Regions from separate parts of the Moheibacter stercoris genome, predicted to be linked through region 1. Evidence: riboswitches for the same ligand, from Rfam matches in the RefSeq annotation. Region 1 holds a riboswitch; the other holds the start of a gene.
What was found. A riboswitch is a leader RNA that binds a small molecule or an ion and turns the genes downstream of it on or off. The one in region 1 is predicted to bind S-adenosylmethionine.

Region 1 (3,185 bases):
GATAGAGAAAAACCGAATGAATCGCCTCGCGCACTTGATTATTTCCTCGAAATGAAAAAGAGGCATTGCTCACTCCTCCACTCACCAAAGCACCTGGAAGATTTTCTTTGATCCATTTCGTAGCTTCAAAAAAATCCAAGGCATTTCTACGATGCTCTTCCATTCCCGTCGCTAAAGGAAATATATTGACATCGAAAATTATGTCCGTTGATGGAAATCCTACCTGATGAACAAGAATATCATACGATCGTTGACATATTTCAATTCGTCTTTCCAAATTATCGGCTTGACCAATTTCATCAAACGCCATCACAATGGCCGCGGCGCCATAACGTCTTATTTTTTTCGCTTGCTGAATAAATATTTCTTCGCCTTCTTTCAAACTGATGGAATTCACAATGGCTTTTCCTTGAACATTTTTCAGTCCAGCTTCTAAAATTTCCCATTTTGACGAATCAATCATAATCGGAACTCTACAAATATCGGGTTCAGAAGCTACCAAACGTAAAAATTTGATCATCGCTTCTTTGCCATCGAGCATTCCTTCATCCATATTGATATCGATGATTTGCGCTCCGCCTTCTACTTGGTCTCGAGCAATTTGCAAGGCTTCCTCAAAATCGCCATTTTGAATCAATCGAAGGAATTTTTTAGAACCTGTCACATTGGTTCGCTCTCCTACATTGATAAAATTGGAATTATCTCTGATGTACAAAGGTTCCAATCCACTTAAAGTTAATTTGATACTCATAACAATGCAGGGATTTTACGCGGTTGATAATTTTGAACGAATTCTGCCATTTTCTGAATATGTTCAGGTGTTGTACCACAGCAACCACCCAAAATATTGATCCATCCGTTTTCTACCATCGGTCGTATGTTTTCCAACATGATTTCGGGAGACTCATCATATCCGCCAAAGGCATTTGGCAAACCTGCATTGGGATAGACACTGACATTGAAAGGTGCATGATCGGATAGGATTTCGACATAGGGCAACATATCGGTCGCGCCTAATGCACAATTCAATCCAATACTAAAAAGAGGAATATGCGCCAGGGAAATCAAAAATGCTTCTGTCGTTTGGCCCGAAAGGGTTCTTCCCGATTTATCCGTAATGGTTCCAGAAGCCATTAAAGGAACTTGAATTCCCGTTTGATCCATTGCTTCCATGATGCCAAAGAAGGCAGCTTTTGCATTGAGCGTATCAAATATCGTTTCCACCAATAAAGCATGAACTCCTGCTTTTAACAAAGTCGTAGCTTGTTCTTGATAGGTTATGACCAATTCATCAAAATCTACATTTCGAAAAGCTGGATCTTGAACTTTGGGTGAAATAGAAGCGGTACGATTCGTTGGACCGATTGAACCAGCGACAAATTTTGGCTGAGATGGATTTCGTGTGGTAAATTCATCAGCAACTTCCAACGCTAATTTGGCTGAAGCGAAATTTAATTCCTCTACCCAATCGACCATATCGTAATCCACCATAGAAATTCGATTGGCATTAAAGGTATTGGTTTCAAGAATATCGGCGCCTGCCTGAAGATAAGCGCGATGAATATTTTGAATAATTTCGGGTTGTGTGATGGACAGCAAGTCGTTATTGCCTTTCAATGACTGATGAAAATCGGCAAATCGGTCGCCACGATAGTCTTCTTCAGACAATTGATGACGCTGAATCATCGTGCCCATTGCACCATCTAAAATCAATATTTTCTCTTTGGATAAATCGGTCAAATTCATTTGAATACATTATTATTTGACCTTATTGAAAAATATACGCGAAGTATTTTTCCCTTATCTTTTCTTGCTCTTTTGACAAGATAGGATGTAGCACCCGACCTAACGGGTTGCTAAGGTATCATAGGGCCTAATCCCTCCACCTTTCTCAATAAGGATGCTGCAAATGTATAAATTAAAATCCGAAATACTCAAACTTATTTTTGAATAAGAAATAGCTAAAATGAAACAAAGCCATTCAATTTTACTCGAATGGCTTTGAATACTTAAACCTAAAAACTTACTAAACTTACTAAACTTTTATTTAGACGAATCTAAATAGTATATTATCCATTTACCCCTTTGGATTATATGTGGACAAATTTATTGAGGTAAACCATTAAATTCATTGACCTATGTTAAGAAATTAATAATTCTATCAAATTTTCTGAGGAAAATGATAATAAATATTTATTACAATTATATTATTAATATTCAAATACTTAAGTACCGCAAAATGTTTTATATTGGGAATCGAATTCTGGATTGGCTCTCAAAAAAGAATTATCAATTGAGGAAATCCTTTTTTTTGATTCTAATTGATTTAATAAATTGTGAAATTTTGAAAAATTTCCTTCCTCGGCATTTTTCAAAATTTCTTCTAATGATTGATTTCTTAAAATCATGATAGGGTTATTTCTCCTCATTATTTCATTTGAATTCAATTCATTTTCAATCCTAATTTTCCATTTTCCGAGCCAAGAATTCATTTCTTTTGGAAAATCGTTTTCTTTTTCATCAAAAACTTCTGGATAGGTTAACTTCGCAAACGAATTCGTATAATCCAATTTAAATTGATATAAGTATTCCAGAAACTCATCTACCAAATGACTATCACCCTCTTTTTCCTCTGTAATTCCTAATTTGGAAAACATCATTTTGTACCAAGATTCCATATAAAGTGAATCAAATTCATTAATTATCTGAATCGCTAATTCGATCGCAACTTTTTCTTCGGGATGAATTAGACTCAATAAAGTTTCCGCCAATCGAGCCAAATTCCATTTCAAGATTTTGGGTTGATTCTCAAACGAATACCGAGCATTTTGATCAATAGAACTATAAACGGTTGAGGGATCATAAACTCCCATAAACGCACATGGCCCAAAATCAAAAGTTTCTCCCGAAATGGAAATATTATCGGTATTCATCACTCCATGAATAAAGCCTACTCGCATCCAATTCACGATCAAATCAATCTGAACTTTCATCACTTTTTCCAAGAAAGCCAAAGCTAAATTGGTGGAATTTTTCAATTCTGGATACAATCGATTTACCGAATAATTCAAAAGTGTTTCAACATCATCCTGCGTTCCAAAATACCTGGCATATTCAAAGGTTCCGATACGAATATGAGATTTCATCACGCGCGTTAAAATGGCACCTTCATGAATTTCTTCTCG
Region 2 (3,185 bases), on a different contig from region 1:
AAATGCCCACAAACAAAACAGGAATAATCAGCAAACTGATCACTCCTGTTAGATTATCTATTTTGGAATATGTTTTATTTTTTCTCAAAGTTTACAAAACTTCTTTGATGCTATACTTTTGGCCATTGAATTCGATTACATCTCCTGCTTTTGCACCTTCCAATGCCGAATAAATAGGAGCCTCTGTATTCAATCCAATGTATTTCTTACCTTCATAATCAAACATATTGGCGGTGATACCGATGAAAAAATTCAAGGTTTCGGTTAAAACCAAAGCTCCTGGTTCTACTTTCTCTTTTGGACCAAAATCCAAATTCAAGAAACTATCAATCATTTGTTTTTGGCGGTTAATTCTTAACTCCAATCCTTTTGCAGATTCTTGACTTTGCGTCATTTGCGAATAATCCTCTGGATCGATGGTTGATTCCTCATCCAAATCAGCGGACTCTTGATAGGTTGCAAACATTTCTTTCAATCCATTTAAGTCTGCTTTTTCAATTTCAATAATTTGATTCTTGATGGTTTCTTTTAAAGACATATTTGTTTGTTTTGATTAAATTTAAGTAAAATTGTACGAATATTACTCGACAAAATTAATTGAAATAATGAAAAACATACTTTTTACGCTCATGTTTGTCATTTCTATTGGCAGCTTTGCACAAACATCAGACCAAGAATTGAATCCCAATAAATGGCGAGTTGGTGGTGGGATTGGATTAGGATTCGGAAGCAATGATTATTTCGGATTTTCCATTTCTCCTTCAGTTGGATATGAAATTACGCCCATGATTGAAGCTGGTGTTTCGGCTGGATATCAATATTCGAAATGGTCATATGCCAAACAAAATTTATTCAATTTTGGTCCTTATGTGAATTTTTATCCGGTTGATTTTTTATTTCTTCGTTCCCATTTTGAACACTATTTAGGAACGCATACATGGCAATCTAGCAATCCAGATGTGAGCGATCTGAAAGAAAATTATGATGAATCAGCATTATGGTTGGGAGGCGGATATCGCAGTCCAGGAAAGGTTTCTTTTCATGTTGGGATCATGTACAATGTTTTATACAAGGAAAATTCCAGCATATTTTCAACAGGACTTCGACCAATGGCTGGAGTTAGTTTTGGATTTTAATTTTCCTATCGAATAATTCATTGATTACAAATAATTTGAAAATTATTATTAAATTTTAACATATAGAATTGCAATTATTTAAAAAATTCAATTCTATATTTGCAAAAGAGAAGTTCATCAATTTTATTCTTATCAAGAAAAGCCGAGGGAAATGGCCCGTTGAAGCTTTAGCAACCATCTAGTTTAGATAAGGTGCTACATCCATCCGACAAGGAAAGATAAGTTCACAGCAAAGTTTAGGTTACAATAAAACAATATACTAGACTCTTCTGACTTATCAGAGGAGTCTTTTTTTTTGACTTTTCTGAAGCTGCTCTTGGTAAGATTTTACAACACACACAAAACACAGAAAAAATCTAAAAATGAGCAGAATAACTGAAATCTTAGAATCTATACCTGTCGATCCATTGACAGGTTCGATTTCCGTCCCTATTTACCAAACATCCACATTTGTTCAGGAAGCGCCAGGCATCAACAAAGGATTTGATTATGCGAGAAGCAATAATCCTACTCGTTTAGCCCTTGAAAACATTGTTGCTCAAATGGAAATGGGACACAAAGGTTTCGCATTTGCGACAGGTTTGGCTGCCATTGATGCTGTCGTTAAATTACTGGAATCGGGAGACGAAATCATCGCAGTGGATGATATTTATGGTGGCGCTTACCGATTATTTACACAGATTTATCAAAAATTTGGGATCAAAGTTCATTATGTTGATACAACACAAGCTGAAAATATTCTTGAATTTATCAATGATAAAACCAAATTGATTTGGTTAGAATCTCCCACCAATCCAACCTTGAAAATTTCAGACATTCAAAAAATTTCTGAAATTGCCCATTCATTTGGAGCCTTGGTGGTGGTCGACAATACATTTGCAAGTCCTATTGCGCAATTGCCGCTAGAATTAGGTGCTGACATAGTCGTACATAGTGCAACCAAATACATCGCAGGCCATTCCGATTTGGTCGCAGGATTGGTCATTACCAAAACACCAGAATTATCTGAAAAAATAAAATTTATACAAAACGCCTCCGGAGCAATTTTAGGTCCATGGGATTGTTTTTTAGTGATACGTGGAATTGAATCTTTAGACTTAAGGGTCAGACAACAAAGCGAGAACGCGAAAATAATTGCTAATTTTCTGATGAATAGGGAGGAAATAGACAAAGTCTATTATCCGGGGTTAACTACACACACGAACCACGAGATTGCGCAAAAGCAACAAAATGGATTATTCGGGGGCGTTATTTCTTTTAGCTTAAAAAAGGACAGCATAGATGCTGCCAATCAATTTGTTACCCAAACAAAATTATTTAAGCTGGCAGAAAGCTTAGGTGGTGTCAAAAGTTTGATTTCTCATCCTGCTCAAATGACGCATGCTTCTGTACCTAGAGAAAAAAGAATTTCATCGGGTATTCAAGATTCCTTAATTCGACTTTCTGTTGGAATTGAAGATCCCTTAGATCTAGTTCAAGATTTAGAAAAAGCATTATTGTCCATCGATCAAAAAATCAAAGAAATTATCTAACTCATGTTCAGGGCCAATTGCTAAAATCAATCCATTTTTTGGATTTGAAAGGGTGAAAATTGGTCCTTTTGAACGAAACTTTAGTCAACATCATGAAAAAAATAAACATCGGACTATTCGGATTTGGAGTAGTCGGAGAGGGAATCTACAAGGTTTTATCAGAGAAATCTCAACTCAATACTGAGATCAAAAAAATCGTCATCAAACATCCTGAAAAAAAGCGAAACGCACCCGCACAATTGTTCACCACAGACGCAAAAGAGATTCTAGATGATCCTGAAATTGATATTGTCGTGGAATTGATAGACGATGCAGAAGCCGCATTTGAAATTGCAAAAACTGCCATGAATTCTGGAAAATCAGTGGTCAGTGCCAACAAAAAAATGATTGCGGAGCATGCCTCGGAATTGATCGAATTACAACGAAAAAACAAGGTATCTTTCCTATACGAAGCTGCCGTTTGTGGCAGTATTCCCATCATCAGAAATTTAGAAGAATATTACGATAATGACTTGCT

Region 2: another riboswitch for S-adenosylmethionine. It lies ahead of ABID46_RS12495 (trans-sulfuration enzyme family protein); the one in region 1 lies ahead of ABID46_RS10880 (homocysteine S-methyltransferase family protein).

What each region holds. Positions count from the first base shown of each region.
Region 1 covers NZ_JBEPMO010000015.1:31,252-34,436, reverse strand. The annotation lists gene metH (methionine synthase) at 1-751, opposite strand, end outside; gene ABID46_RS10880 (homocysteine S-methyltransferase family protein) at 748-1,746, opposite strand; SAM riboswitch class I at 1,798-1,901, opposite strand; gene ABID46_RS10875 (protein adenylyltransferase SelO) at 2,226-3,185, opposite strand, start outside.
Region 2 covers NZ_JBEPMO010000024.1:851-4,035, reverse strand. The annotation lists gene ABID46_RS12510 (hypothetical protein) at 1-88, opposite strand, end outside; gene ABID46_RS12505 (hypothetical protein) at 92-538, opposite strand; gene ABID46_RS12500 (hypothetical protein) at 606-1,136, shown strand; SAM riboswitch class I at 1,263-1,361, shown strand; gene ABID46_RS12495 (trans-sulfuration enzyme family protein) at 1,499-2,668, shown strand; gene ABID46_RS12490 (homoserine dehydrogenase) at 2,737-3,185, shown strand, end outside.